DNA from 3 places in the Nocardiopsis gilva YIM 90087 genome. Region 1 is predicted to be linked to each of the others. Evidence: riboswitches for the same ligand, from Rfam matches in the RefSeq annotation. Region 1 holds a riboswitch; each other region holds the start of a gene.
The links. A riboswitch is a leader RNA that binds a small molecule or an ion and turns the genes downstream of it on or off. The one in region 1 is predicted to bind cobalamin.
Positions count from the first base shown of each region.

Region 2: it holds a riboswitch for cobalamin, as region 1 does, so the genes downstream of both, CDO52_RS20550 (energy-coupling factor ABC transporter permease) here and CDO52_RS01025 (ribonucleoside-diphosphate reductase subunit alpha) in region 1, are expected to answer to the same signal.
Region 3: it holds a riboswitch for cobalamin, as region 1 does, so the genes downstream of both, CDO52_RS09820 (putative cobaltochelatase) here and CDO52_RS01025 (ribonucleoside-diphosphate reductase subunit alpha) in region 1, are expected to answer to the same signal.

Region 1 is NZ_CP022753.1:162,010-172,290, forward strand. Features, by position in the region: gene CDO52_RS01025 (ribonucleoside-diphosphate reductase subunit alpha) at 1-2,442, opposite strand, end outside; cobalamin riboswitch at 2,601-2,851, opposite strand; gene CDO52_RS01030 (HAD family hydrolase) at 2,950-3,594, shown strand; gene CDO52_RS01035 (hypothetical protein) at 3,681-4,238, opposite strand; gene CDO52_RS01040 (NYN domain-containing protein) at 4,295-6,031, opposite strand; gene CDO52_RS29030 (hypothetical protein) at 6,270-7,895, opposite strand; gene CDO52_RS28505 (sigma-70 family RNA polymerase sigma factor) at 7,856-9,127, opposite strand; gene CDO52_RS01050 (hypothetical protein) at 9,539-10,162, shown strand.
Region 2 is NZ_CP022753.1:4,579,026-4,589,306, reverse strand. Features, by position in the region: gene CDO52_RS28885 (cobalt-precorrin 5A hydrolase) at 1-1,017, shown strand, start outside; gene cobJ (precorrin-3B C(17)-methyltransferase) at 987-1,709, shown strand; gene CDO52_RS20565 (energy-coupling factor ABC transporter ATP-binding protein) at 1,773-2,648, opposite strand; gene cbiQ (cobalt ECF transporter T component CbiQ) at 2,645-3,415, opposite strand; gene CDO52_RS20555 (energy-coupling factor ABC transporter substrate-binding protein) at 3,428-4,009, opposite strand; gene CDO52_RS20550 (energy-coupling factor ABC transporter permease) at 4,013-4,774, opposite strand; cobalamin riboswitch at 4,765-4,980, opposite strand; gene CDO52_RS20545 (DUF362 domain-containing protein) at 5,203-5,439, shown strand; gene CDO52_RS20540 (precorrin-8X methylmutase) at 5,538-6,125, shown strand; gene CDO52_RS20535 (sirohydrochlorin chelatase) at 6,221-7,165, shown strand; gene cobC (Rv2231c family pyridoxal phosphate-dependent protein CobC) at 7,396-8,454, shown strand; gene cobT (nicotinate-nucleotide--dimethylbenzimidazole phosphoribosyltransferase) at 8,649-10,281, shown strand, end outside.
Region 3 is NZ_CP022753.1:2,120,757-2,131,037, reverse strand. Features, by position in the region: gene CDO52_RS09835 (cobyrinate a,c-diamide synthase) at 1-257, shown strand, start outside; gene CDO52_RS09830 (GNAT family N-acetyltransferase) at 239-826, shown strand; partial or broken gene cobO (cob(I)yrinic acid a,c-diamide adenosyltransferase) at 920-1,525, opposite strand; gene CDO52_RS09820 (putative cobaltochelatase) at 1,578-3,641, opposite strand; cobalamin riboswitch at 3,698-3,827, opposite strand; gene CDO52_RS09815 (LLM class F420-dependent oxidoreductase) at 4,008-5,027, shown strand; gene CDO52_RS09810 (DUF6504 family protein) at 5,378-5,647, opposite strand; gene CDO52_RS09805 (RNA-guided endonuclease InsQ/TnpB family protein) at 5,876-7,060, opposite strand; partial or broken gene tnpA (IS200/IS605 family transposase) at 7,083-7,496, shown strand; gene CDO52_RS09795 (serine/threonine-protein kinase) at 7,716-9,950, shown strand; gene CDO52_RS09790 (quinone oxidoreductase family protein) at 10,043-10,281, shown strand, end outside.

The DNA.
Region 1 (10,281 bases):
TGCGCTCGCCCCCGGCGACACGGCCGCCGCAGGGGACGGCGAGGGGGCAGCCGTGGGCGTCGGAGTGGCGGCGACCGCGTTCAGCTTGCCGTCGGTGCCCTTCAGCGTGCTCTTCTCCACGTGCGTGGCGCTCTGCGAGCGCAGGTAGTACGTGGTCTTCAGGCCCTTGCGCCACGCACGCCGGTACAGCTCGTCGAGCTTCCGGCCGCTCGGGGCCGCCATGTAGAGGTTCAGCGACTGCGCCTGGTCGAGCCACTTCTGCCGCCGGGACCCCGCGTCGACCAGCCAGGAGGGGTCGACCTCGAACGCGGTCGCGTACAGGTCCTTCAGGTCGTCCGGCACGCGGTCGATCGCGCCGAGGCTGCCGTCGTAGAGCTTGAGCTGGGAGACCATGTCGTCGTCCCAGAGGCCGCGCTCCTTGAGGTCGCGCACCAGGTAGGGGTTGACGACGGTGAAGTCGCCGGACATGTTCGACTTCACGAACAGGTTGCGGTAGATCGGCTCGATCGACTGGCCGACGCCGGTGATGTTGGCGATGGTGGCCGTCGGGGCGATCGCCATGACGTTGGAGTTGCGCATCCCCACGGTGCGCACACGCTCCCGCAGGGTCTCCCAGTCCAGCCGGGCCGTGGTGTCGACGTCGAGGTCACCGCCGCGCGCGTCGTCCAGCAGCTGCAGCGAGTCGATCGGCAGCACGCCCTTGCTCCACAGCGAGCCCTCGAAGGTCTCATAGGCCCCGCGCTCGGCGGCCAGCTCCATCGACGCGGTGATCGCGTGGTAGGAGATGAGCTCCATGCTCTCGTCGGCGAACTCCACCGCGCCCTGCGAGCCCATCGGCAGCCGCAGCCTGAACAGCGCGTCCTGGAACCCCATGAGGCCCAGCCCCACCGGCCGGTGGCGCATGTTGGCCCGCTCGGCCTCGGGGATCGTGTAGAAGTTCACGTCGATCACGTTGTCGAGCATGCGCACCGCCGTGTGCACGGTGCGGCGCAGCCGCTCGGCGTCGATGCCGTCCTCGGTCACGTGCCGGGCCAGGTTGACCGAGCCGAGGTTGCAGACGGCGACCTCGTCGGCGCTGGTGTTCAGGGTGATCTCGGTGCACAGGTTGGACGAGTGCACCACGCCGCTGTGCTGCTGCGGCGAGCGCAGGTTGCACGGGTCCTTGAAGGCGATCCACGGATGCCCGGTCTCGAACAACATGGTGAGCATGCGCCGCCACAGGTCGACCGCGCGCACGCGGCGCCACACCTTGATCTCCCCGGCCTCGGCGGCCCGCTCGTAGGCGGTGTAGGCCTCGGCGAACTCGGCCCCGTAGAGGTCGTGCAGGTCGGGCACCTCGTCGGGGGAGAACAGCGTCCACTCGCCGTTGGCCTCGACCCGCTGCAGGAACAGGTCGGGCACCCAGTTGGCGGTGTTCATGTCGTGCGTGCGCCGCCGGTCGTCACCGGTGTTCTTGCGCAGGTCGAGGAATTCCTCGATGTCGATGTGCCAGGTCTCCAGGTACGCGCAGACCGCGCCCTTCCGCTTTCCTCCCTGGTTGACAGCCACGGCTGTATCGTTGGCGATTTTGAGGAAGGGGACGACGCCCTGGCTCTGGCCGTTGGTGCCCTTGATGTGGGCGCCGATGCCGCGGACCGGGGTCCAGTCGTTGCCCAGGCCGCCGGAGTACTTGGACAGCAGCGCGTTGTTGCTGATGCCGTGGAAGATCGACTGCAGGTCGTCGCCGATGGTGGTGAGGAAGCAGGAGGAGAGCTGGGCGCGCTGGGTGCCCGCGTTGAAGAGGGTCGGGGTGGAGCACATGAAGTCGAACGACGAGATCAGGCCGTAGAACTCGATGGCCCGCGCCTCGCGGTCGTCCTCGTTGAGGGCCAGGCCCATCGCGACCCGCATGAAGAAGGCCTGCGGCAGCTCGTAGCGGGTGCCGTCGCTGTGCAGGAAGTAGCGGTCGTACAGCGTCTGCAGGCCGAGGAAGGTGAAGTCCAGGTCGCGCTCGGGGCGCAGGGCCGCGCCGAGGCGGGTGAGGTCGAAGGTGGCGAGGCGGGGGTCGAGCTGGCCCAGTTCCACGCCGCGGGCGATGTAAGCCGCGAGGTAGTCGGAGTAGCGCTCGGCCATCTGGGCCTGGTCGGCCTCGTCGAACGCGCCGGAGAGGAAGGTCAGCGCCTCCCGGCGGAGCTTGTCCAGCAGCAGCCGCGCGGCGACGTGGGAGTAGTCGGGGTCAGCCTCCACGAACGTGCGAGCCGCCATGACCAGCGCGAGTTCCAGCTCGTCGGAGGTGATCCCGGGGTAGAGGCCGCGCCGGGTCTCCGCGATGACCTTGTCGGCCGACACCCCCGTCAGCCCGGCGCAGGCCTCGTGCACCACCTGTCCGACCCGCTCCATCGGATCGCTCGCGGGGTTCGCGTGCGCGGGCTCCGCCGCGGCAACGTCGAGATCGAGGGTCATGGTGGCTCCAACCAGGTAGACGACAACCGGTTGGGGTGTCGAAGGACGGCGCGCACCAGCACACAGGGGAGGGTTCGCCCCGCGCCCCTCGGCGCGAGGTCGTCGTACTCCCTGATTCGCGGCGGCCCGCCCTCGAGGCCCCGTTGCAGTGCACGTCGGACGCGTGCACGCCGATGGCAGGTCTTCGGACTCGCGGGCGTCGGAGGACGGCGTGACCCGTGTCCTCCACCTACCGGCCATCGGCTTCCCGGGGGTCATGGCGTGGCGCCCAGTGCCGTGGGGATGGCGTTCGTTCCCGCTCACCGCTGCGGGGCAGTCCCGGACTCGCACCGGGTTCCCTCTTGCCTCACCCGCGTCGAACGATCAGAACGCCTCGACCGCCGGGTGAACCATCAGCGGGAGAGATACTACATCTAGTGGCGCCCGGCCGGGAACACCTCAATATAGGGGTGTGTCGCGGTGAATTTTCGGTCGCGGAGCGTGCGGGGCCCGTGGTACACGAGGGGGATGAGCTACCTGCACGTGTTCGACATGGACGGCACCCTGCTCAAGGGTACGAGCGCGAGTCTTCAGATCGCACGGGCGACCGGCACGGAGGCGGAGCTGCGCGACCTCGAACGGGCCTTCGCCAGCGGCGAGATCGACACCCGCGCCTTCGCCGCCGCGCTGCCCGAGGTGTGGCCCATGCTCACCGACGACCACGTCGCAGGGGTCTTCCGCAGCGGCCCGTTTCTCGACGGAATCGCCGATGTGTGCGGGGATATCCGCTCCCGGGGCGAGCGCTCGATGGTCATCACGATGTCGCCCGACTTCTACGCCGAGCGACTGTTCGATTTTGGCTTCGATGAGGTGGTGGCGTCCCGGTTCCCGGCCCTGCCGTTCACTGAGCCACCCCTGCCGGAGAACATTCTCACTCCCGCCGACAAGCCGCGGATCGTCGAGGAGGCGCGCCGACACGCGGGAATCGCGCGCGAGCGGTGCGTGGCCTACGGGGACTCCATGTCGGACGCGGCGCTCTTCCGGCACCTTGCGCACTCGGTGGCGGTCAACGCCGATCACCACCTCGCCGACATCGCCGGGGCGCACTACAGCGGCGGGAGCCTGGTCGATGCCTATGCCGAGGGCCGGGCACTGCTCCGCCCTTGTCGTTGATCTCGGAGATATTGGGGTCAAAATCGCTCGTGAGACCCCAATATCTCCGAGATCAACGGGGGAATCGGCGACGTCGTCTGCGGCGGCTATTCGTCGTCGAGTAGCCGGTCCAGGGCGTCTTCCGTCAGGCCCAGGTCCATCCGGATCCGGAAGCGCGTCCGCACCAGTTCCATGAGCAGGTCGTGCACATAGGCCGACACGTCCTGGTGCCGGAACCGCTCCACGCCCAGGGTCGACCAGTCGTGCGCCCCCGTCAGGTCGCCGTGGGCCTGCAGGGTCTCGGCGATGGTGATGTAGGTGGGCAGATTGCGCGGCCCCTCTTTACGCAGCCGCTCCAGCTGCGCGTAGGCCGCGTCGATCTCGTCGAGCTCCAGCAGCGCCCCCGCCAGGTGGGCGCGGGCGTCGATGACGGTGATGCCGCCGTCGTCGATCGCCCGCTGGTAGGCGGCCGTGGCCCGCTCGAACTCCTGGGCCATCTCCCACTGTTCACCCGCGCGGACGAAGAGTTCGGCGCGGGAGATCTCGCTGTCGGACTCGACCCGGTTGGCGAGCGCGATGAGCTCGCGTGCGACATCGGTATGGTCGCCGGACTGGACCGCCCTGAATTCCAGCCGGTCGAGATCGGCTGTGGTCACGCGGGTCACTGCCAGCCTCCCTAGGTCCCTCTTCGGTCCGCGCCGTGCCCCGGATCCGTGACACCTCAGCCTCGGGCACGTTCCAGGGCACTCCAGAAGCCGTTCCGCAGCGCGTCGCGGACTTCGTCGCGCAGCAGGAAGTCGATCGGCAGCGCCGACCCCTGCAGCAGGCGCGCCTCCAGGTCGGACGGCATCCGCGGACGGCTCGCGAGCACCGCCTCCAGCCACAGGGTGGGGGCGTCGCGCGCGATCGACTCGGCGAAGTCGTTCCCCTCCTGGCGCGCGGCATTCACCGCGTCGTCGATGGAATACGCCGATGCCGCTCCGGGCCCGACGCGCCCCACACCCGGGGGTGTGGGGGCGTAGGGACCGTGAGCGGTCGGTTGCTCGGGGCGGGGGCCAGCACCGGATCCGGGTCCCGGACGGGGTCCGTGGGAACCGGAGAATCCGGATTCAGTTTCCGTGCTGGCCCCATAGGTAGGGTTTGGGCCGGTATTACCTCCGTACGCCGGATTCTCGCCGGTGTGCGACCGGTACCGGGGGTCGCGGGGGTCCGGCCCCGGAGGCGGTGTTCCCCGGCCGGGTGGGGCGCCGCGCTCGTAGCCCTGCGCGCCGCCGCCCATCATCGGGTCGTGGTGGGGACCGGTCTGATGTGGTCCGGCCGGGTGCGGCCCCTGCTGGTGCGGTCCTTGCTGGTGGGGGCCCATGGGGTGCCCTGGCGGGACCCCGTTGCCCTGCGCGGGACCGCCGTAGCCGTTCTGCACGACGTCGCGCATGCCCGGGTGCGCCCCGGTGCCGCCGCCGGGTCCAGCGGGTCCGGCGGGTCCGCCGCCGGTGGCGCCGAAGCTGGGCTGCGGACCGGTGGGCGGGTTGGCCATCATCGACTGCTGGCCGCCGGTCGGCTCCTCGCCGCGTCTGCGCTGCGGCGGGGCGTACCCGCCGGACGGGAACCCGTTGACGTCGATGGGCCCGGAGGGGTTGGTGCGGCCGGAGTCCGTGCCGCCCTGCGGGGCGAGGTGGTCGCCGCCGCGCTGCTGGGCGATGCTTTGGCGCATGGCGCGCAGCTGGTCCATGGCGCTGCCGGTCATGGCCTGCTGCGCCCCGGTGGAGGCGAACATGGCCTCCATCCCACCCGTGTTGCCGACCGCAGGTTCGACCCTGGAGGCGCCGGTGTGCGCCGTGACCGGGCGGCGCGTCACCTCGGGGCCGCTGTGCGAGCGCCCGTTGGTGAGCGGGGTGGTGGTCTCGGCCGACTCGTCGCCGGTGGCCGAGAGGAGATTGACATACGGGCGCAGGTGCCCGGCCCCGATCTCGATGAGGTCGTCGCACTCGCGGCGGAGCGCCCGCGAGATCGTCCAGTTGCCCTCGACCGAGATGTGCACGACGGTAACCCTGACGCCGAGGTCCTGGACGTCCGACACGACCTGCGCCATGTCCTCGTCTCCGCTGACCAGGACCGCTTCGCACAGCACTCCCGTGCGCGCGAGCGTGGTCAGGTCCCGTTGCACGTAGCTCTCGACGCCCTCCCGTCTGCCGGGACGGATACGCGCGGCTCGGAACTTGATGCCGGGAATGTCCGCGATGCCGTCCTGCTCCTGGGTGCGGCGGCCGTCGGCCGTCGCCTCGTACCAGTAGCAGCGCAGCAGAGGGAGCCCCGTGCGGTCACGCGCCACCTCGTTGAGGAGCTGAACGAGTCCCGCGTAATCCCATGACACGGAGTCCCGGTTCCGGGTTCCGTGCACAGCCATCGCACCGTCGGCAAGGAGGTAGCCGGCGTCCACGAACAGCGCGCAGCGATCCACGCGACACCGCCCCTTCCCATTGTGCTGGTCACCCGGACCTGGGGGCATGTACCGGGTCTATCCAACGATCGGCCCTCGGCCAATAGACAGGCCGGGCCACAGCCTAACCAAGTCTGTCTCGGTTTGCGTGCCCCCTCCGACACCCGTGGCCGGATGATCACCCTCGGTTCACGCGTCCTAGCTGCGCGGATTCCGATGCCGCACGGAGATCTGCGGTTGTTTGCTCTCGGGCCTGTCGTCATGTCCGCATCGGCGCCGTCACGGCCACCGCGCCGGCCAGGTACGCGTCCTGCCGGGTCACCAGCCGGACCTCCGGGTCCCGCGGGAGAACCGGGTTGAACCGCACGACGTCGGTGCCGAACGCCAGCGGCGGGCCGACGGCACCGCGCGCGGAGCTGGCGAAGGCGTTGTTCGGATCCGCGTCACCGCCCTGCGGGGTGAGCGCGGTGCCGTCCAACAGCACCTGGTCGCCCGGAAGGTCGGCGTCCCCCTCCCAGGCGACGACGTCGACGGTCGCCGGGACGGCGGCCGGAAGCAGTCCGGCCAGGGGGAAGCGCATGCCCTGGTCGTCGTGGAAGACGGTCTGCGACGCGTCCAGCACCATCGCCTGGTTGTAGGTCTCGGCCGGGTCCTCCAGGACGACGACCATGCTCCAGCCCGCGTAGGTGCTCGTTCCGGTCTTCGTGGGGACGTCGGCGACCCACCACTCGCCCCCGCCCTGTGCCCGCACGATGTCGGTGATGTCGGCGAACGCCTGGTAGGCGGGGTAGCCGGGCAGCCTCGCGCGGCCGACCTCATCGGCGCGCACATCGATGTAGGAGTCCGCACCCGGCCCGCGCAGCTTCGCCGTCGCCGACGCGGGGGACCGGCCCGAACCGGAGAAGTACAGCCCGGCCCAGCGGACCGCGCCGCCCTCGGGCAGCGACCACCGCGCCGAACTGGACATCTCCGTGCCCGGGTCGTCGTCGAGGTCCATGGGCCGCATGTCCCACATGTCGTTGTCGCGGAACTCGCCCTCGCGCTGCAGCGCACGCGCGCACTCGCCGCTCTCGGAGGACTCGCCGATGATCTCCTCGATCGTCTCCTCCGCCTCGTCCTCGGCCTTGTCGTCCACCGAGGTGTCGATGTCCTCGTCGTCGGGGGAGGGGGCATCGGGAGTGGGCGCGGGGCTGGGAAGTGCGGAGGGGGACTGCGATGTGGAGGGCGACGGGGGTGGCGCCGCTGGCGCGGAGGGACCGGCGCTCGACGCGGGTGCGGGCACGGGGTCCGGGGCGGCGGGTGCCCGCTGTTCGTCGGCCTCGGGGGCGGTGGAGGCAGTCGAGCCGCTGGGAGAGGCCGGAGCGGCCGGGGGCGCGGGGGTCACCTCGCCGCCCGGCTTGTTCACCACGATCGGCCACCACGGCCAGGGGCGCCAGCGATCGTCATCGTCCACGCAGGTCAGCAGCGCGTTCCCGGTGCTCTCGGTGCGCACCTGCCCGGCCGCGGCGTAGCGGGCCGGTTGGCCTCCCCGGTCGACGCCGCGCGAGCCGGCCGCGGTCGCTCGGGCGTCGCCGGAGCTCACGGTCATGTGCGGGGGGTCGCCCGCTGTAGCGCGGGGAGAGACGACGACGTCGAGGTATTCGGTGGTGCGCGCACCGGCGTCCAGACCGGATCGGACGCACTTCCCGCCGTCGGCGGTGGCGGTGCAGCTCCAGCCGCTGTCGCTGGGAGCGAAGGGGGCGGCGTTCCCCCGGCGCCCGCTGGCGCGGAGGGCGACGCCCGGAGGCAGATCGACTTCCGCGACGACGTCGGCCTCGGCGGAGTCGCCGCGGTTCGCGACGCTGATCACGATGATCCCGGTGCGGCCCGGCACGAGCGCGCCCACCGGGTCGATCCGGGGCGAGGTCGGGGACGCCGGCTTCCGGCGGTTCCACCGGCTCGTCGGGCTCGGGCGGCGACGGCGAGGGGGCGGGCGTCGGCTCCTCCGACACAGGGGGGAGGATCACCGGCGGGTCGGGGGCGGGAACCTCCGGGGCCGCCACTGGCGGCGGAGGTGTGGGGGCCGCGGGCCCGGGGCGCCGGTTCCTCGGCGTCAGGGGCCTCGGGCTGCGGGTCCTCCGGCTGCGGCCGGTCCGGCCGCGACTCCGGCGGCTCGGCCGCGACCGGCGGCTGGTCGGGCGAAGGCGGGACCGTTTCGTCGTTGCTGACCAGGGCGATGACCGCGGCCGCCGCGACGGCGGTGGCCGCCGCGCCCGCGGCCGTGGCCTGCTGCTGGCCCCGGGACATCCGCCCCCACCAGCCCGCGGACAGTGCCCCGCCGGGGAGCGACGCGAGGTAGCCGGCCGCGGCAGGGCCGGCGAACAGCGGGAGGATGATGCCGGGCAGGCCGAAGTTGACGTCCATCAGCTCGGCGTAGACCTCGCGGCACTCCGCGCACTCGTCGAGGTGCCGGTCGACGGTGGCGGTGTCGCGTTTGCCGAGCCCGCCCCGCACGTAGGAGCCGAGCAGGCCGAGCGCCGGGCGGCAGCTCTCCGCCGACGCCTCGCCGGAGAGGTGCATCTGCAGGTATTTCTCGCGCAGGCCCTCGCGGGCGCGGTAGGCGAGCGCGGCGACGTTGTTGGGGGTCTTGCCGAGGATCGTGGCGGCCTCGGCGGGTTTGACCCCTTCGATCTCCGTGTACCAGAGCACCGACTGCCACTCGGGGCGCAGCGCGAGGAAGGCGCGGGCGATCAGCGACCGTTCCAGCCCCTGCAGGGCGGGGTCCACGAAGGGCTCGCCGCGGTCGAACTTCTCCATGTCGTCGGTGACGACCTGGCGCTTCTCGCCGCGGGCCCGGTCGTAGACGGCGTGCCGGACCGCGGTGAGCAGGTAGGGGCGGAACCCGTCGTCCGGTCCGCCGCCGCGCTGCACGACGCCGAAGACGCGGGTGAAGGTCTCGGCGACGACGTCGTCGACCTCGGCCTCGCCGCGGACAAGCTGGCGGGCGAGGCCGCGCGCCGCGTCGATGTGCCGCTCATAGAGGGTGGCGTATGCGGCGGTATCTCCGCTACGGACCCTTTCGAGAAGCTCGGCGTCACCGATAAGTAGCTCGGTGTGATCGCCTTGCGGTTCCGTCATGCGTTGCCTTTCCGCTGCGTCCGGATCCCGTGTCCAACCACCGGTGCGGCCCTCCGGCGCCGCCCGCTGGACGCCCCGCACCGCCGAGGTTTCACGCCTCGGCGCCGACCTCCCGAAACGCCCCGCAGAAGGCCTGAGAAAAAAATATCTCGAACTCGCGTCATAACTGCCACCTACGGCTGTCTTTACGGGTGAAGGCGCTCGGACGGGCCCGCCGAAACGGGGGCGCGGGCCCGTCCGGCAGCGTCGGACCGGACGGCGCCAAACGGCGAAGAGACAGGATTGGGGATCGAAGTGGAGGGCTCTGAACTGGTGAAACGGATCATATCCAGTCGCCGGTTGCGCGAGCTCTGGTGCCTCCGTAGTCGGGAGACCGGGTGGGATCCGCCGGATGACTGGTGGACCCCGGCCGTGGAATCTCTCTGCGCGGCGGCGTTCGAGGGAACCGACATGTCGGCGGCATGCGTACGTTTCGGACAGGCCAGAGCACGGTCCGGCACCTCCATCGGTGCGGCGCTGACCGACTTCGCCGCGCTGACCGACGTCCTCGGCTGGTCGGCTCCGCCGCTGGACCTGGTGACGTCGGTGGCCGAGGGGTGGGTCGACGGCGGGCGTTCCCGCGACGACTGCCAGGACCCGCTCACGGGCCTGGCCACCACGGCCTATCTGCGCACCCGCTTGGGCGAGGTGTACCGGGGCAGTGGGCCCGAGGCGCACCCCTCCGCCACGCATGTGCTGATCCTCGTGGCGCTGGCCTCGGGTATCGACCCGTGGCGGCGCACCGCCCGGCTGATCGTCCTCGGTCACGAGCTGCGCCAGGTCTTCACCCAGGGCGAGTCGATCGCGCTGCTCAGCCGCGGCCGCATCGCCGTGCTCGCCCCGCTCTCCCCCCACCTGGACGAGCGGGTGCGGCGGCTCCGCGACGAACTGTGCCTCGGCCATGAGGCCGACGTGTGGACTGTCGCCCTGCCCGACGATCTCGACCACGCCCTGACGTTCCTCAACGAGGTAGGGAAGCCACCGATGAGCGCTTAGAGACCAATTTCCCCCGGCACCGCCGAGGTCGCGCGGCCCCGTTTGAGGGGGCGGGGCCCGGCATCGGCGGTCCGCCGACCGGACGCGACTCGCTGAGGGGGCGAGCGTGTGGGTCGGCA
Region 2 (10,281 bases), 1.7 Mb from region 1:
GCCGCCGCCGAGCGGCTGGCCGCGGCATGGCCGGGAACGGTGCGCACTATCACCGCCGAGCGCCCCGCCGAGGCGCTGCGCACCGCGTTCACCGAGTGCGGGGCCGTGTTGAGCTTCCTGGCGGTCGGCGCCACCGTCCGCGTCCTCGCTCCGCTGCTCGGCGACAAGACCACGGACCCGCCCGTGGTCTGCGTCGACGAATCCTGGGAGCACGCCGTCGCGGTCCTCGGCGGCCACCACGGCGGCAACGAGCTGGCCGAACGCGCCGCGGGCGTCCTCGGCTGCCGACCCGTCATCACCACAGCCAGCGACAGCGCGCGCACCACGCCGCTCGACTCCTATGGCGATGAGCTCGGGTTCACGATCGCCGATCACGGGCCGCTCGCCGCCGTCGGCGCCGCGGTCCTCTCCGGCGAGCCCGTCCGGCTGGAGGGCGCGGAGGCCTGGCCGCTCCCGCCCCTCCCGGACAATGTCTCCGTCTCCGCGCGAACGCCGCTGGAGGCGGTCGCCGCCGTGATCCGGGTGAGCGACCAGCGCGACGACGGCCGGGCCGACGATGGGCCGCCGACCGTCGTCTACCGGCCCCGCTCACTGGTCATCGGCGTCGGCTCGGCCCGCGGGGTGAGCGCCGACGAGGTGGGCGGCCTCATCGACCAGGTGCTCGCCGACGCGGGGCTGGCCCCGGAATCGGTGCGGGCGGTGGCCACCGTCGACCTCAAGGCGGATGAGGAGGGCATCCTGCGGGCCGCGGCCCAGCGCGGCTGGGACGTGGTGACCTACCCCGCCGCCGAACTCGCCGACGTGGACGTGCCCAACCCCAGCGAGGTGGTGCGCGCCGAGGTCGGCACCGCGAGCGTCGCCGAGGCAGCGGCGCTGCACGGTGCGGCGGGCGCCGGGCGCGGTGCCGAGCTGGTCGCCGCCAAGCGCAAGAGCGCCAACGCCACCGCGGCCGTCGCCCGCGTGCGTCCGCGGGCCGCCTGGCCGTCGTGGGCCTGGGGCCCGGCGCCCGCGACCTGACCGCTCCCCGGGCCGTCGCCGAACTGCGCCGCGCGTCCGTGGTGGTCGGCCTCGACCAGTACGTCGACCAGGTGCGCGACCTGCTGCGGCCCGGAACCCGGATCCTCACCAGCGGCCTGGGCCAGGAAGAGGAGCGTGCCCGCACCGCCGTCGAGGAGGCACGGACCGGCGCGGCCGTGGCGCTCATCGGGTCCGGCGACGCCGGGGTCTACGCCATGGCCAGCCCCGCCCTCGACTTCGCCGGTCCCGACATCGACGTCGTGGGGGTCCCCGGCATCACCGCTGCCGTTTCCGCGTCCAACCTGCTCGGCGCCCCGCTCGGCCACGACCACGCCTATATCTCGCTGTCGGACCTGCACACGCCGTGGGAGGCGATCGAACGCCGCGTCCGGGCGGCGGCCGAGGGCGACTTCACGGTCTGCTTCTACAACCCGCGCAGCCGCAAACGCGACTGGCAGCTGCCCCGCGCGCTGGAGATCCTGGCGGAACACCGGCCCGCGACCACCCCCGTCGGCCACGTGCACAACGCCTCCCGCGACGGGGAGCACATCACCATGACCACGCTTGAGGAGATGCTCGCCGGGGGAGTGGACGCCGTGGACATGTTCACCGTGGTGCTCGTCGGCAGTTCGGCGAGCCGGGCCGTCGCCGGGCGCTTCGTCACCCCCCGCGGCTACACCTGGAAAGGCTGACCTTCCGTTGATCTCGGGGATATCGACCCTACATCGACGATTATTCGGTCGATATCCCCGAGATCAACGGTCGCTGTCGAGCAGCGCCGCGACCTCCTCCGGCGTGCGGGGGTCGGGGGCGTCGTCGGGGAGGAGCCCGCTCGTGCGCAGCGCCCGGCCCACCGCCGGACCCCAGGCCGGGCGGAGGCGGGCGGCGGACAGCAGGGCGGTGTCGCCCAGCACCTGCCGGACCGGTCCCACACCCAGCACGCCGTGATCGATCACCAGGGCGCGGTCCGCCCACCGGTAGGCCAGGTCCACCTCGTGGGTGGAGACGACCAGCGTCGTGCCGGACGCGCGCAGCCCCTCCAGCGTGGCGAGCAGCGACTCCACCCCGGCCGGATCGAGCCCGGCGGTCGGTTCGTCCAGGATGAGGACGGAGGGGCGCATCGCCAGGGCTCCGGCCAGCACCACGCGCTTGCGCTGCCCATAGGAGAGCAGGTGGGTGGGTTGGCCGGCGAGGCCGGTGATGTCGAGAGCATCGAGCGCCCAGTCCACGCGCTCGCGTACCGTGTCGGTGTCCAGCCCCTGGTTGAGCGGTCCGAACGACACGTCCTGCCGCACGCTCGCCGAGAACAGCTGGTCGTCGGGGTCCTGGAAGACGAGCTGGACCCGGCGGCGGAGGCCGCCGATGCCGCGCCGACTCTGCGGGACACCGGCGCCGTCCAGCAGGATCTCCCCGGACCGCGGCCGCAGGCTGCCCGCCAGCAGGCGCAGCAGCGTGGTCTTGCCCCCGCCGTTGGGGCCCAGCACGGCCAGTACCTCCCCGGCCGCGACCGCCACGTTCAGACCGGTGAAGACGGGGTCGGCGTCGTCATAGGCGAAGGCCAGGTCGCGCCCCGCCAGCACGGCGGGTGCGGTGGCGGGGGCACCGCCGGGGGACACGTCAAGCGAGGTCAAAGCCAGACTCCGGAGCCGATGGTCGCCGCGGCGACGAGAAGCGGGACGGCGGCCGCCGCGAGGAGCGCCTGGGGACGCAGCGGCAGCGCGTCGACGAGGACGGTCAGTTCGCCGGTGTAGCCCCGGCATTCCAGGCCCCGCTGCATGCGCTGGGCCCGGTCGTAGGAGCGGATGAACAGCGCGGCACCCAGGGAGCCGACCGACCGGATCCAGGCGCGCCGGGTGGCGTAGCCCAGCCGTCCGGCCTGCCCCGTGCCGATGCGGCGGGCGGTGTCGAGCGTCACGAACAGCATCCGGTAGATCAGCGCGACCATCTCCACGAGCGCGGCCGGCAGCCCGATGCGGGTGAGGCGGGGCAGCAGGTCGGCGAGCGGGGTGGTGAAGGCGAACAGCAGCTGGCACAGCAGTGCCGCCGTGGCGCGGCCGACGATTTCGGCGGCCCGCGCCAGACCGTCGGGGTCCCACGCCACCGGCCCCAGCGCGGGGCCGGCGGCCGCGTCGCCCGGAGCGCCGACGCTGAACAGCAGCGTCACCGATCCGGTGAGGATGAACAGCAGCGGAGCCCAGGCGGCGCGGGCGAACGCGCGCGGCTCCACCCCTGCCGGGCCGAACGCCACGACGAGGGCGGTCACCGCCGTGATCGCGGCGCCCGGCCAGGCCGGGAGGGCGAGCGCGCACAGCAGCAGGCCGCCGAAGAGGGTGCCCTTGACGGCGGGGTGCACGTCGCGCCACGGGCTCTTGTAGGCGGCGGCATCGATGGCCAGCATGGGCGCCGCTGCTCAGCCGCGCGTCGGTTCGGAGCCGTCCGGGACTTCCGCACCCCGAGGTGCGCCGCTCGCATCAGCCACCGCATCACCGGCCGCGTCTCCCGCACGGGTGGAGTCGGTCGGGCCGCCGGTGGCCTGCGCCTGCTCCGTGCGCATCCGTGAGCGTGTGCGCACGACGCCGAAGTAGTAGCCGATGATGCCCGCGCCGATCGCGGCCTGCAGCGCGAAGAGCCCTGACTCGACCTCGGACGAGGGCAGCTCGACGATGGGGGAGAACCACGGCTCGTAGGCCGGGTCGATGTCCTCAACGGCCTGCTGCCCCTGCGCGTCGGCGCCGGCGAAGGGTTCCTCGCGGGAGTCGCCCGCACCTATCGCCAGCGGCAGAACCGCGATCACGGCGATGGCGGCGACCATGGCCCAGGTGGCCCACGCCGCGGGGTGCCGGTCGCCGTCCTGCGCCTCGGCTCGCGCTCCCCTCCTCACTCGGCTCCGCCGCCCATGCGGTTCGGCCTTCGGCGGTGGGCATCGGCGGCTGCGCTCGTTCGTCGGCTCGCCGCTCGGCGGGCGCTCGGTGTTCGGGTTCGTCGACGTCATCGCTCACACCGCCTTTCGCTCGACCGGGGTGGTGGGGGCCGCGGCGGTGCGCAGCACGCCGAGCCGCAGCAGTTCACTCCGGCTCGCCTTGATCAGCAGTCGCACGATGATCACGGTCACCAGACCCTCGATGATCGCGAGCGGTATCTGGGTGACCGAAAAGATGGCGCCGAACTTGACGAACGAGCCCAGGACGCCGCTCTGCGCGTCGGGGAAGGCGAGTGCGAGCTGGAGGCTGGTCACCGAGTAGGTGCCCAGGCTGGCCAGGCTGGCGGCGAAGAACACCGCGAGCCCCAGCGACGTGTGCTCCGGCAGTGCCCTGGTCAGCCCCCGCACCAGGCGGTACACACCGTAGGCGACCCACGGCCCGACGATCGCGAGCGAGAAGACGTTGGCGCCCAGCGTGGTCAGGCCGCCGTGGGCGAGGAGTAAGGCTTGGAACAGCAGGGTGATCGTGCCGAGGGCGGCCATGACCGGTGGTCGGAAGAGCACCGCGCCCAGGCCGGTCCCCGTCGGATGGGAACTGCTGCCGCTCACCGAGGGGATCTTCAGCGCGGACAGCACGAAGCAGAACGCACCGGCGGCACCGAGAAGCAGCTTGGACTCGGGGTTGGTCCGGATCGTCGTGGTCAGCGAGCGGACGCCGTGAATGACGAACGGCGCTGAGACCGCGGTCCAGGCCACGGCGTGGACGGGCGGGAGGAAGCCTTCGGCGATATGCATGTGTGGGGGACCAATCTCCAACACCTCGTGGACGGTCGTCACGTGCCGTGGCCGGTCTCCTGGCTCCGGGTCGACGCCCGTCGCCGACCTTCCCAAGGGCGCGTCCGCGGCCGGACGTCCCCCAGTGGCCGTGAGCCGTCCGTTCCGCTGGCTGCGGCGGGCGGGGCACCGGGCTTCCCGTTCACAGTGGCGAGGGCCGCGCCGGTTTCGCACCGGACTTCCCGAACACCACGGCTCCACGAAGGTATGCCCTGGCCGCGAGGTTCGCAATAGCCAAGTATTCGCAATAGCGGTCGTCAGTAGGCCCGAAACCCCTGCGGCGTAGGGCCTGCGGCCACGCCGAAACCACATCGGGGGCGCACCGCGCCCGGCACCACCGGCCGCGTGGACACGATCCGGTGGCCATGTAAGGTGACCGGGCGCGGCCCCGCTCGAAGCGGCGGTACCGGGTCCGACACCGTGGGGGAGCCATGCCTGAACTCGGTTGCGCGGTGGCGCCCGTGGCCGTGACCTCGGCGTGCACGGCGTGCGGCGCGTGCCTGCTGACCTGCCCGGAACACGCCTTCCGTCCCAACGGCGGCACGCTCGACGTGCTGCCGGAGCGGTGCACGGGCTGCCTGGAGTGCATCGAGGTCTGCCCGGCCGACGCGATCATCGAGGTGGGCGACGGACCGGCAGAGAACGGACCGGCAGAGACCGGTGCGTGATCCGAGGCCAGGGCGGCGCCGAACCCGGTGGTCGGCCCGCGCACCGGAACCACGATCCCCGACAGCGGTGAACAGCTGAACGGAGAAAGGGAACGCAGTTGAACCGTCAGGTCCATCCGATCGAGGTGGAGTCCTTCCGCATCCTGCGGTCACGCGTCGACCTGGGGCACCTGCCACCGCTGAGCCGCGCCGTCGCCGAACGGGTCATCCACGCCAGTGCCGACCTCGACTACGCCACCGACCTGGTCATCGACGACACCGCGGTGACCGCGGCCGCGGCAGGCCTGGCCGACGGCGCCCCCATCGTGGCCGACGTCGCCATGGTCGCCTCCGGCATCACCGCCCGCCCCAGCGTCTGCCGTATCGCCGAGGAGAACACCGCGCGCCTGGCCCGCGCGACCGGCATCACCCGCTCCGCCGCCGCGGTCCGATCCGCCTTTTCCGAGGTCGGCCCCGGCGCGGTCTGGGTCGTGGGATGCGCGCCCACCGCGCTCGAGGAGATCATCGCCCGCGGCGTCGATCCGCTCCTGGTCATCGGCCTCCCGGTCGGCTTTGTCGGTGCCGCCGAGTCCAAGGCCGCCCTTCGCGAGTCCGGACTGCCCCAGGTCAGCAACGTCTCGGAGAAGGGGGGCTCGGCCGTGGCGGCCGCCGCGCTGAACGCCCTGCTCTACGGCCCCACCCCGTGACCGTGGCCGTCCGGCCGATTTCCCGTCCCCACCGCATGAATCTCCCCGGCCGCCGCGAGCCGGGGCCAGCCCGAGAAGAACGTGAGAGGTCCACGATGAAACCCCCGCTGTTGCTGGTCGGACATGGCACCCGGGACGAGAAGGGCGTCGCCGACTTCATGGCGTTCGTCGAGCGGCTCGACCGCCGCCTCGACGACCGCGAGGTCGCCGGGGGCTTCATCGAGCTCTCGCCGCCGCCGCTGACCGACGCGGTCGGCGAGCTCTACGGCCGGGGCCACCGCCGTGTGGTGAGCGTGCCGATGATGCTGGTCGCGGCCGGACACGCCAAGGGCGACATCCCCGGCGCGCTGATCCGCGAGAAGGAACGGCACGACGGGTTCGACTACGTCTACGGACGCCCGCTCGGCCCGCACCCGACCATGCTCCGGCTGCTCGCCGAACGACTCGACGACGTCCTCGGCACCGACTCCGACCCCGCCGGTGAGTCCGCTGAGACCGGTGCGGCGGGCGAGACCGCCGTCCTCCTGGTCGGCCGCGGCTCCACCGACCCCGACGCCAACGCCGAGGTGTGCAAGGTCGCCCGCCTGTTCCAGGAGGGCCACGCCAAGCAGCGCGGCGTCTCCTTCGTCGAACCGGCGTTCATCTCCCTGGCCTGGCCGAGCGTGTGCGAAGGCCTGGACCGCATCCGCCGCCTGGGCGCCCGCCGCGTCGTGGTACTGCCCTACTTCCTGTTCTCCGGCATCCTCCCGGACCGCGTCGTCGACGAGTCCATGGCCTTCGCCGCCGACCACCCCGACCTGGACATCCGCTGCGCGCCGGTGATCGGCGACTGCGACGGCCTCGCGGACATGATCGTCGAACGCTACGACGAGGCCCTGGCCGGAGACATCCGCATGAACTGCGACACCTGCGTCTACCGCATCGCCCTCCCCGGTTTCGAAGACAAGGTCGGCGCCCCGCAGACACCCCACCACCACCCGGACGACCCCGCCCACGGCCACGGGCATAGCCATGGCCACGCCCACGGGCACGGCCACTGACACGGCACGCGTGGCCACCCGGATCCCACCGGACCGGGTGGCCACTCCTGACCACTGTGCCCTCATCCACTGGTGATTACGCGGATTCATCGGACTAGCTGGACAAAGCCAGAGGGACTCCCGTGATCATCGACGGCGGGGCGGGGCCGTGCGGGCGATATGTGGCGGTGTAGGGTGCGCTGTCGTCCGGGTTGTCGCGGAGAACAGCGAGGTGGCTGCAGGTGCGGGACGTGGTGGGGACGCCCGTGGGCGGGGATGGCTCCGTCTCCGGGGAGTCCGAGGTGGACCTTCGGCACCACGGTGATTCCGAGACCGGTCCCGGGCTTCTCGACTTCGCGGTGAATGTGCGGACCGGGACACCGCCCGCATGGCTGGCCGAGCGCATCCGTGCGTCCGTCGGCGACCTCGCCGCCTATCCCGATTCCTCGGTGGCGCGGCAGGCCGTGGCACGGCGGCACGGGCGCGACCCGGCCGACGTTCTCCTAGCCGCCGGTGCCGCCGAGGTGTTCGTGCTGCTGGCACGGGTGCTGACGCCGCGTCGGGCGGTTGTGGTGCATCCGCAGTTCACCGAGCCCGAGGCGGCGCTGTGTGCGGCCGGACACCAGGTCGAGCGGGCCATCCTGCCGCCGGACTTCACCCTCGATCCGGCGCTCGTGCCTGAGGACGCCGACCTGGTCGTGATCGGGAACCCCACCAACCCCACCTCCGTCCTGCACCCGGCGGGCGTGCTGGAACGGTTGGCGCGTCCGGGGCGGATCCTTGTCGTGGACGAGGCGTTCGCCGACTGTGTTCCCGGCGAGCCGGAATCCCTGGCGGGGCGTTCCGACGTTCCCGGGCTCGTGGTGGTGCGCAGCCTCACCAAGACCTGGGGGCTGGCCGGGCTCCGCGCCGGATACCTGCTCGCCGATCCCGGCCTCGTCGCGCGCTTGGCCGACGCCCAGCCGCTGTGGTCGGTCTCGACCCCCGCGCTCGTCGCCACCGAGGCGTGTAGCGCGCCCGAGGCGGTGGCGGAGGCCGACGCTTGGGCGCGGGAGCTGGCCGACGAGCGTGCCGGGCTCGCCGCCGACCTGCGTGCTCTCGGCCTTCACGTCACCCCTGCGGCCGCCGCATCGTTCTTGCTGGTCAGAGCCGAGGACGGGGCGGGCGTGCGGGCGCGGTTGCGCGAGCGCGGCATCGCCCTGCGGCGCTGCGACACCTTCCCGGGGCTCGGGCCGGACTGGTTGCGCGTCGCCGTCCGGGAGCGTGATACCGCCCGTCGACTGACGCGCGTTCTGGCACAGTTGCTGTAGCCGAGTTGGAGGCAAAAAGCGTCTTGTGTCCGGTGCCCGCTGATGGTGATCTCGAATGGATGGGTGCGGAGCCGAGGGCCGGACGCGCCTGGGGGCGAGGAGACCTCGGCGCCGGTGACTAAGGGGGAGTACATGCCGAAGAGACACGCGACCGGCTGGGGCGGTGCCGTGGCCGGTTCCGCCGGAGGAACATCATGACCGGTGACGACAAGCGCCGCTATTCCGGACGACGGGGAGCCAAGGACAACCGGGACTCCGCACGTCGTCCCGCCCGTGATGTCCCGCGCGGCGCCCGTGAGGCGACCGCGCGGGGACTGCTCGACGGTCTCCCGGAGGCGGGCCGGGGCGCGGGGGCGCCCACGGGACCCGTGACAGGTTCCGGAGGAACCGCACCGCGACCCAACCCGTTCCACACGCCGGAGAAACGGCAGCCCGTGCCCGGGCCCTATGCCAGGCCCGAACCCGCGGCGGCGCCGCCACCGGAGCCCGAGCCGGTACCGGAGCCGGAACCGGAGGCTGAGTCGGCCGACCGGTCTGCCGCTCCCGCTGACACGTCCGCCGACCCCGCGCCCGAGTCCGAGCGGGAGCCGACGTCGACGACATCCGCCGCGGCCTCCGAGTCGGTGCCTCCGCCCCCGACCACGCCGTCGGCCTACGTGGCCGAACCGCACCAGGAAACCGGACAGGAACAGGAAACGGAACCCCCTTTGGAACCGAACGTCATCCCGCTGCGAGGAGGCGGTCCCGACCGCGTTCCCGCGACCACCGTCGAGGCTTACGCGGCCGGTCCGGCCGCCTATGAGCAGCGCGCCGAGTCGTCGCAGGAGCCTCCGTTCGCGCCGCAGTCCGAGCCCAAGGGGCCGTCGCCGTCCGACGCATCACCGCGGAGAGCACTCGCGGGCCACGATCCGCACACCTACGCCGACGCGGAGCGCGAAGCGGTCTACCGGGCGATCCGCGAGCGCCGCGACGTCCGCATGGGCTTCCGCCCCGACCCCGTGCCCGACGAGGTCCTCACGCGCATCCTCACCGCCGCGCACATGGCGCCCTCGGTCGGCTTCTCCCAGCCTTGGGACTTCCTCATCGTGGAGGACCCCGACGTGCGCACGCGCGTCCAGGAGCTGGCCCAGACCCAGCGCGAGGAATACGCCCGCGCGCTCCCGGCCGCCCGCGCTCGCGCGTTCTCCGGGCTCAAGGTCGAGGCCATCCTGGACACGCCGATCAACGTCGTCGTCACCGTCGACCCGACCCGCGGCGGACGGCACACCCTGGGGCGGCACGCGCAACCGCAGACCGCCACCTACTCCACGGCGCTGGCCGTGCAGAACCTGTGGCTGGCCGCCCGCGCGGAGGGCGTCGGGATCGGCTGGGTGAGCTTCTTCGACGAACGCGACGTCGCGAGCGCCCTCGACCTCCCCCCGCACCTGCAGGTCGTGGCGTACCTGTGCGTCGGCTACGTGGAGGACTTCCCCCCGGAGCCGGAACTCGCCCTGGGCGGGTGGGCCCAGCGTCGCCCGCTCTCCTGGGCCGTCCACCGCGACAACTACGGCCGACGCGGCCTGCCCGGCGAAGAGCCGACGAGTCTGCTGGAGGAGACCATCGCAGCCATCGGCCCCCTCAACCAGCGTGCCGTGCGGGAGGCGGAGGACCGGCATTCCCGCATGACCGTGCCGCCGGGCGCGCTCGGCGAGCTGCAGGAGGTCTCGGTTCGGCTCGCGGGGCTGGCGGGGGAGTGTCCGCCGCCGATCCCCGAGCCCGCCGCCGTCGCGATCTTCGCCGGTGACCACGGCGTGCACGCCCAGGGGGTGACCTCCTGGCCGCAGGAGG
Region 3 (10,281 bases), 2.0 Mb from region 1:
GCGACTCCGTCCTGGCCGCCGCCGGGACCCGGGTCCACGGCCACGAGTTCCACCGCACCGCACTCACCCCCGCCCACGGCACCGACCCCGCCTGGCAGTGGAAATCCAGTGGCGGCGACGGATACGCGAGTGCCACCCTGAACGCCTCTTACCTCCATGTGCACTGGGCGGGAGCCCCGGCCATGGCCGCTCGATTCCTCCGCGCCGTGCACACGTTCGACGAGTTGGAAGGACCGGAATGCAGCCCGAACCGATGACCTCTGCCAAGCAGATGATGCCGATCGTCATCCTGCAGACGGAACGGTTGACGCTGCGTGCCTTCACCGAAGCCGACATCGACGATGTCTTCGCCGCGGTCAACGACCCCGAGATTCAGAGGTGGCTTCCGCTCCCCGAACCCGGAGTGCCGTACACCCACGACGAAGCCGAGGCGTGGTGCCGGACGGTGGCGCCGGAGTCCCGGGTCACCGGCGATGGGCAGAAGTGGGCCATCATCGAACGCGACACGGGCCGTTTCTGCGGATCCATCGGCTTCACGCGCACTATGTGGGTGACCCAGACGACCGAGATCGGCTACTGGATGGCACCGTGGGCACGCGGCCGAGGTCTGGCCGCCGAGGCGACGATCGCCGCCTGCCGCTGGGCCATTGACCAGGGCTTCGAGCGGATCGTGCTGAGGGCCGCGACCGCCAACACCGGCTCGCGCCGCGTCGCCGAGAAGGCCGGTTTCGTCTTCGAGGGCATCGAGCGCAACGCGATGCGGCTGCACGAAGGCCGCTGCGATATGGCGCTCTACAGCCTCATCCCCACCGACCTCCCCCGTTGATCTCGGGGAAAAGCGCCAAATTCCAGCGGTTTCTTGGCGCACTTTCCCGAGATCAACGGGGGGACCCGGGGCGACCTGACAGCTAGCGGCGCGTCACCATTCGATGCCGCGCTGGCCCTTCTGCCCCGCGTCCATCGGGTGCTTGACCTTCGTCATGTCGGTGACGAGATCGGCCGCGTCCAGCAGCCGCTGGTCGGCGTCGCGTCCGGTGATGATGACGTGCTGGTTCCCGGGCCTGTTCCGCAGGGTCTCGACGACGTCGTCGGCGTCCACCCACCCCCACTTCATCGGGTAGGTGAACTCGTCGAGCACGTAGAGCCGATACGTCTCCGCGGTCAGGTCGCGTTTGATCTGGTTCCAGCCCTCGGCCGCGTCGGCGGCGTGGTCCTGCTCGGTGCCGGGGCGCTGGATCCAGGACCAGCCCTCCCCCATCTTGTTCCAGGTGACCTTGCCGCCCTCGGAGGTGTTGCCCAGGACGCGCAGCGCCTTCTCCTCGCCGATCCGCCACTTCGCGGACTTCACGAACTGGAACACCCCGATGTCCCAGCCCTGCGCCCACCCGCGTGTGGCCAGGCCGAACGCGGCAGTCGACTTGCCCTTCCCTGTGCCGGTGTGCACGATCAGCAGCGGCCGGTTGCGCCGTTGCCGCGTCGTGAGTCCGTCGTCGGGGACGTAGGACGGTTTGCCCTGCGGCATCTGTCGTGGGTCCTTGTCTGTCGCTGGTGGTTTGTCTTCTACGGCGCGTGTAGGGTCACGCGGCGCGGTGGCGTGTGTGCCGGACCAGTCCGCTCAGCGCGTCGGCTCCCAGTTCATCCAGTCGGACCGTGGTCCCGCCCATGGTGGCGGCCAGCCGCGCGGCCAACCCTAGGCGCACCACGCCCGACTCGCAGTCGACGATGACGCTCTCCACACCCTGAGCACCGATCCACGCCCCGGCGCGCAGGGCGTCGTCGAGTCCGCCCTGCGTGGCCCGACCGTCGGTGACGACGACCAACAGCGGGCGGCGCATCGGGTCGCGCAGGCGCTCGACGCGCAGTACGTCGGCCGAGCGCAGCAGCCCCGCTGCCAGCGGCGTGCGCCCACCGGTACGCAGCTCGCGCAGGCGGCGCGCGCCCGCCTCGACCGACGAGGTGGGCGGCAGGTCGAGTTCGGCGCCCCGCCCACGGAAGGTGACCAGCCCGACCTTGTCGCGCCGCTGGTAGGCGTCGAGCAGGAGGCTGAGCACCGCGCCCTTGACGGCGCGCATGCGCTGCCGCGCCGCCATCGATCCGCTGGCGTCCACGCAGAACAGCACGAGGTTGCCCTCGCGCCCCTCGCGGACGGCCTCCCGCAGGTCCGACCCTTCCAGTCGGAGCCCGGGGCCGTTGCGGCCCCGGGCCCGCTGGTGGGGTGCCGCCGCCCGCAGCGTCTCGATCAGGTGCAGCGTCCCGACGCGTTCTCGCGGCGGACGGGACCCCGATGTCCTGCCGTACGGCGTCTCGGCGCGGGAACGGCGGCCGGGGGTCCCGTGGCCGATCCCGGAGACGCTGAACAGCCGCGGGCGGTAGGGCTCCCCCGCCTCGCTCGTGGTGTCGCCCGTCTGCTGTCCCGGCCCCGAGGGGGAGCTTTCCTGCTCTTCCCCCTGCTGGTCGCCGGAGTCAGGCGAGGACGGCGACGGCGCGGGGGCGTCCTCGGTGTCCGAGCCGTCGTGGCTCTCCTGGCTGTCCTGGCTCTCCTGCGGACTGTCGTCCGACCCATCGCCGTCGTCGGGACTCCCCGGCTCCTCCGGGGTGTCCTCACGGCCTTTTGGGTCGGCATCACCCGCCTGGTCGAGCGCCTCCTGCAGCCGGTCCTCGTCGAGGTCGGGGGCGTCGAAGGGATCGCGGCGGCGCCGGTGCGGCAGGGCGAGCCGGGCCGCGTCGCGCACGTCGTCGGACGTCACCTCGATGTGGTCCCGCCAGGCGGCCAGCGCCATGGCCGCGCGGGCCGTGACGATGTCGGCGCGCAGACCATCGACCTCGAAGGCCGCGCACACGGCCGTGACCTGGCGAAGGGCCGCGTCGGTGAGGACGACCCCGGGCAGCCGTTTGCGGGCCGCGCGGATGTGCTCCGCGAGTTCGTCGTCCTCGCGCGCGTACCCGGCGGCGAAGGCGTCAGGGTCGGTCTCGAAGGCGAGGCGGCGGCGGACCACGTCGGCGCGCTCGGACGGCTCGCGGGTGGCCGCGACCTCGACCGTGAGGCCGAACCGGTCCAGGAGCTGCGGGCGCAGCTCGCCCTCCTCCGGGTTCATCGTGCCGACCAGCAGGAACCGGGCGGCGTGCGCGACCGAGACGCCCTCGCGCTCGACGTGCGACCTGCCCATCGCCGCCGCGTCCAACAGCAGGTCCACGAGGTGGTCGTGGAGCAGGTTGACCTCGTCGACGTAGAGCACGCCGCGGTGGGCCGCGGCGAGCAGGCCCGGCTCGAACGCTTTCACGCCTTCCGTGAGCGCCCGTTCGATGTCGAGCGAGCCCACGAGGCGGTCCTCGCTCGCACCGACCGGAAGCTCCACGAGGCGCGCGTCGCGCTCAGCGGGCACGACGTCCCGCGCGTGCGGCCCGTCGGGGCAGCCTGGGTCGGGGTCAGCGGGATCGCAGGCGAAGCGGCAGCCGTCGACGACGTCGAGGTCGGGCAGGAGCGCCGCGAGGGCGCGCACGACGGTCGATTTCGCGGTGCCCTTCTCGCCTCGGACCAGGACACCGCCGACCGCCGGGGACACGGCGTTGATCAGCAGCGCCAGTTTCAGGTCGTCCATGCCGACGACCGCGCTGAAGGGGTAGCGAGCGGAAGCGCTCACGCGGGTCAGTCCTTCCTCGGGAGTCCACGCCCATAGGGGTTTGTCGTGGTGCCGAGCAGTCTCCTGGCTCCCAGATCGCCGCGTCCCCGCCGCCTTCCCACCGGTCGCGTCCGGCAGTGGCGTTGGTCGCGGGTCCGCTCCCTGGTCACAGTGGCGGGACCGCCCCGGATTCACACCGGGTTCCTGCGTGCGGCGGCAGACCCGCGCGAGGTCGCACCGCCGACGTCGGCACCGCCCACCAGAATGGCACACGCGTGTTGGGTGCCATCCCGGAGCCGGGCTTTCGGGCGCCCCTATCCAGAAACTGAAACCAGTTCTACTATGCGCCCCAGACGCCGACGTCCTTCAGCGAGCGAAGGAGCGCACGTGACCACGGACCTGAAACTGGGAATCGCGGTGGGCTACTGGGGCGCCAGCGCCGATGACGCCACCGAGACGGTGCGGGCCGCCGAGGCCCTCGGATATGAGTCGGTGTGGACCGCCGAAGCCTACGGGTCCGACGCGTTCACCCCTCTGACCTGGTACGGCGCACGGACCGAACGAATCGGGCTGGGCACCGGGATCGTGCAGCTCTCCGCGCGCACCCCGGTCGCCACCGCCATGCACGCGCTGACCCTCGACCACCTCTCCGGCGGGCGCCTCCGGCTCGGGATCGGGGTGTCCGGCCCGCAGGTCGTCGAGGGCTGGTACGGGCAGCCGTTCCCGCGCCCGCTGGCACGGACCCGGGAATACCTGGACATCATGCGCCAGGTCTGGCGCCGCGAGGCACCGGCCACCTCCGAGGGACCGCACTACCCGCTCCCCTATCCGGGCGGAACCAGGCTGGGCAAGCCGCTGAAGTCCATCACCCGCCCGCTGCGCCCGGACATCCCCGTCTACCTGGGCGCCGAGGGGCCGAAGAACGTCGCCCTGGCCGCCGAGATCGCCGATGGCTGGACGCCCCTCTTCTACCACCCGGAGATCAGCCCCGGCGTGTACGCCGACGCGCTCGCCGCGGCCCCCGACGGCTTCGACATCGCCTGCACGGTCACCGTGCTCCCGCACGAGGACACCGCCGAGGCGCTGCGCACCGCCAAGATTCCGCTCGCCTTCTACATCGGCGGCATGGGCGCCCGCGACGAGAACTTCCACCTCAACGTGTTCGTTCGGATGGGGTTCGCCGAAGCCGCGTACAAGGTGCAGGAGCTGTTCCTGGCCGGACGCCGCGAGGAGGCGGTGGACGCCGTCCCCGACGAGCTGGCCGACGGCCTCTCCCTGGTCGGCCCGCTCCCCCGCATCGCCGAACGCCTCCAGGCGTGGCGCGACAGCCCGGTCACCACCCTCCTCGTCGCCGGAGTCCGCGACGAACCCGGCCTGCGCGCCCTGCGCGAAATGGTGCTCGGGTGACCGAGGGTGGCCCGTGGGGAGAACGCCTCCCCCGTCACCGCAACTTTTCCCCAGGAATCCCCGAAAACCCCCACAAGGCGCGTGGCAGCAGGAGATCATGATCAACATGGCGATCAGGCGAATGGTGAGCAGCGTCAGCGTCAGGTCGATGGAGCGCCCGAGGGCGGGGTGGTCATGGGGGTAGAGCCACAGCGACCGGGAGACGCCACCCGCCGGATCCCCGTGGCCCGGGATCAGGAATGGTTCTGGAGCGAGGAGTGGCAGGCGAAAGAGCGGGAAGCCGAAGCCGGGTCTTCCTCTCTGATCAGGAGTTCCTGGCCTGGCTCGACCGAAAGGTGAAGTAGCGCGGGTCAGTCCCAGACCCGCGCCAGCAGCCACTGACCGCTCTCGGAGTCATGCCGCAGCTCATAGACGCCCGGGCCGCGCCCGGAGCCCGCCTCCACGCGCCAGAATGTGCGCCGAGGCAGCCGGTCGCGCGCCCCGACCGCCCAGTCGGTGCGCAGCGTGACCCAGTGGTCGATGATCCGCCGCACCGTGTAGATCCGTCCGTCCCAGGTGAAGCGCCGCGGCCGCCCCTCCCGCTCGGCCACCGTGATGGGCACACCGTAGACACGTGCCACCGGGCCACTCCCCTCGTCGCGTACGCGCCCGCACCGGCGGTGCGCGAAAGCCGTCGGCCCGCGGGGAAGAGTAGGCACTAATTCGAACTGGTGTTCTAATTATAACGAGGTCGACTACAGACCGGAACCGCGGAGGTCGCGAGCGTGTGTCAGCTTCTCGGGACTGAAGTCCCGAGCTTGCAGGTAGGGCCCCACTGGATGTGAGGTTGCCTCCCGTGTCTTGGCGACTCAGCCTGTGGGCTGGGCGGCCGGGACGCGTGACTCACGCCCCGCATTCCACACGGTCTCGCCACGTTGGGCGATGTTGCGGGAAGCATTCCGGTCTGCGTGCGCAACGACGCCGCAGCCCCGGCAAATGAAAAGACCCTGGTGCACGCGGTTCCTATTGTCGATGTGCTGGCACTCGCAGCACATCTGCGACGTGTACGCAGGATCGACGAAGACGAGCGGCACGCCCGCTCGCTTGGCCTTGTAGACGATGAAGTCTCCGAGCTGGGCGAAGGCCCAGGAGTGGAGTGCGACCCGTTGGGGCTTGGGGAGCCGTACCCGGTTACGGATTCCCTTGAGTTCTTCGAGGGAGATACCGCATCCGGTGCGTTCAGCCTCGGTCACGATCGCCTTGGAGACGCAGTGGTTGATGTCCTTCGAGCAGCGGGCTTCCTTGCGGGAGCGCTTCTTGAGCAACCGCTTGGCAGACTTGGTGCCCTTCTTCTGCAGCTTCTTTCGGATGAAGAGCTGCCGCTTGCGGTAGCGGTTGAGCTTCCGACCGGCGGTCTGGCAACCGGTGGACGTGGTGGCGATGTTCTGGATACCGAGATCGACGCCGATGAAGCCATCGGGTTCGTAGGTCTGGGCCTCGGGCACGTCGCACGTGGCGATGAGGAACCAGGACCCGTCGCGGCATATGAGGTCGGCTTCGCCCTTGCGGTAGGCGGCGAGAGTCTTCAACGCCTCGGGGGCGCAGACGAACCGTACGCCCTTCATCCGGCCCTGCCGGGTGGTGATGGCTACCGTCCGGGCGTCGATATCCCAACCCATGTTGCGGTGGTCGTACGCCTGTGCCGCCTCGGCGCGAAACACGATCGGCTTGGACTCGGCCTTGCGGCGGCGCTTCGACTTCTCTGGCCCTAGGTTCCCGGCCTTGATGTTCGCCCGCAGCGTCGCGTAGGCGTCCACGACCTTCTTGATGAGCTGCTGCGCAGCAGCCGACTTGATACCGCGTTCGCGCAACTCGGCGTACACCAGCTTGCGAAGTGCGTACTCGTGGACCTTGAGCCCGTAGTGCTCGTAGGCGACTTCGGAGACGTAGTTCGCCCCCTCGTTGCACGCGGTGAGCTCATCACGCAGAGCCGACGCCACCTCGGGCGTCGGCTGGAGCTTCACGGACACAACGATCTTCACGGGTGTGACCATAGCAATGGTCTATGTCACCTCGATGGGAGCCAGCCCCGATATACACAGGCGACGAACGGTCGTCTGCACCCTGCACGCGCACCTGGTCTTCACGCCGAAGTACCGCCGTCGCGTCTTTGATGACGCCCTGCCCACTCGCCGCGAAGAGATCACGCGGAAGATGTGCGAGGACTTTGGTGCCGAGCTGCGCGAGTTCGACGGCGAGACCGACCACGTGCTCCTGTTAGCGCACTACCCGCCGAAGGTTTCGCTCTCCCGGCTCATCGGCCCACTCAAAGGCGTGTCCGCCCGACCGCTCCGCCAGGAGTTCGCCGGCTGCATCAACCGGGCCATCATGCACGGGCAGTTCTGGTTTCCGTCCTATTTCGCCGCCCTCTGCGGTGGCGACCCGCTTTTGATCACCAAGGAGTACATCGAGAACCTGAAGCGCCCGAGCTGGGAGACGCAGCGATGGGGCTGCGCTCCGCTCCGCCCCGTTAAGGATGCGCTTCATCCCGCCCGTGAACGAGCGGGGTTTCTCGCAAGAGATCGCTAGAATCTGCGACCCCCAGTCACAGCCGACGTCGCCCCATCGACCACACTCGCGCGACGCCCGCATCGCGTCGGTACGCTGTGAGACGCGAACCCCCGTGAGCCATAAAGGAAAACCACAACTGTGACGTCGAACGAGCACGAGCGCGCCAAACCCCTCCGCACCGGCGACCCCCACGAGCTCGGTGACTACCGCATCGTGGGACGGCTCGGCCGCGGCGGCATGGGCACCGTCTACCTCGCCGAGGACGCCTCTGAGCGATTCGTCGCGGTCAAGCTCATCCACCCCGACCTCACCGACGACGAGGACTTCCGCCGCCGCTTCGCCCGCGAGGTGCAGTCGGCGCGCCGGGTCGCGCGCTTCTCGACCGCCGGCGTCATCGACGCGGAGCTGGAGAGCGACCCGCTGTACATCGTCTCGGAGTACGTTCCGGGCCCCAACCTCTCCGAGGCGATCAACACCGAGGGCCCCATGCGCGGCGGGACCCTGGAGAGCCTGGCCATGGGGGTGGCGGCCGCGCTGACGGCGATCCACGGCGCCGGGGTGATCCACCGCGACCTCAAGCCCGCCAACGTCCTGCTGTCGACGGTGGGGCCGAAGGTGATCGACTTCGGCATCGCCCGCGCCATGGACGACGACGGCTCGGTGACCCGGTCCAGCCAGCTCATGGGGACCCCTGCCTACCTCGCGCCCGAACTCGTCACGGGCGGGGAGATCACCCCGGTCTCCGACATCTTCTCCTGGGGCTGCCTGATCGCCTTCGCCGGAACCGGCAGGGCCCCCTTCGACGCGCAGAGCGTGCCGGCCGTGCTCCAGCTCATCAGCGCGGCACCGCCGAACCTGGAGGGACTGGACCCGAGCCTGGAGGACGTCGTCCTCCAGGCGCTGGAGAAAGACCCGGCGCACCGGCCCACCGCCCAGCAGCTGCTCAACCGCCTGGTCGGTCAGGAGAACCCGACCGAGTCCGTCGTCGACCGGACCGTGGTGCGCTCGTGGACGCCGCCGTCCACCCCGCGCCCGGACGGTGCGGCGGCGGGAGCGGCAGGGATCGCCGGAGCTGCCGCGGCCGAGGCGCTGCCCGAGACCGCGGCAGGCCCCACAGCGGCGATGAATCCCAACAACGGGCAGACCACCCGCGCCATGCCGCCGGAGACCGGGCAGCAGCTGCCGCCCACCGCCGCGCTCGGCCAGCAGCAGCCCCACCCCGCTGACCCGTACGCCGCCCAGGGGCAGGTCGCGTCCGGTCCGCAACAGCCGCCCTACGGCCCGCCTCCATCCGAATCGCCCGTCCCCGGCCCGCCGCCCGGCCCGGGGTTCGGGGCACAGCCTCCCTACGGCCAGCCCTCGGGACCGCAGCAGCCCCCCTACGGCGCCCCACCGCAGCAGGGCGGTCAGCCAATGGGGGCCCAGCCCCCGGGCTACCCCTCCCCCGGCATGCAGTCGCCGCCCTACGGGCAGCAGTCGTATGCCCCGATGGGACCGGGAGGCCCCGGCGCCCCTGGCGGGCCGGGGCAGCCTCCGACCGGCGCGAACCCCTCGGCCTCGCCCGCTCCCGCGTCCGGCGGGGGCCGGAAGAAGAAAATGATGATCTACGCGGCTGTCGGCGCCGTGGTGCTACTGATGACCAGCGGCATCGTCGGCTCCCAGCTGCTGATCGGCCCGGAGTTCCCGACCGGGACGAACATCTTCACCGACGAGTTCGGCAACAGCGACTCCGGCTGGAAGGCCGACGACTACGACGTCCCCTTCGACGCGACCGAGCACCTCCGCGGCTACACCGACGACGACCAGTACGCGCTGCGCGCCACCACGGACGACACGCTCACCCGGGCGATCTCGGGTTTCCCCGGTGACTACCCCGAACAGCTCGCCATCAGCGTCGACACCAGCGTGCAGAACGGCCCCGCCTACGGCGAGACCGAGGTCTACTGCTTCTACAACGACGACGATGACACCCGGTACTCCGTCACCGTCCGCTTCGACGGGAGCGAGGCGCGGATCCGCCGCATCGGCGGCGAGGCGGGAATCTCCACCCTCGAGCAGGTCACGGAGGGCGTCCCCGGGTATGAGGTGGCCGAGGACGGCCAGGAGGACGCCGACAAGCCGGTCAACACCCTGCAGGTAACCTGCGAGCGGCAGGAGGAGGAGAGCGGCGGCACGACCGAGAAGAGCATCGCCGTCCGGCTATGGGTCAACGGCACCCACGTGATGGACGCCGTCGACACACAGCCGATCCAGAACGGCGTCACCGGCCTCGGCGTCGCTCGCGAGGGCGGGGGCAGCGGCGGCGACGCCATCGTGTACTTCGACAACTACCGCATGAACAAGCTGGAGCCGGAGGCGGAGGCCACGGAGTAGGCGGAGCCGGGCGCGGTCGCGTGCCCGAGGAACTCCGTCCGCTGCGACGGCACCGGCGGCCGGGACCCGAACACCACTGAGGAGCGTTGCGTATGCGTGCCATCGTCATCGAACAGCCGGGTGGACCCGAGGTCCTGCGGCCGCGTGAGGTCACCGACCCCCGTCCCGGCCCGGGCCAGGTGGTGGTCGACGTCGGGGCCGCCGGGGTCAACTTCATCGACATCTACCAGCGCACCGGCGTCTACCCGGTGCCCACGCCCTACACCCCGGGCCTGGAGGGAGCGGGAACGGTGTCCGCGGTCGGCGCGGGCGTGACCGACCTGGCCGAGGG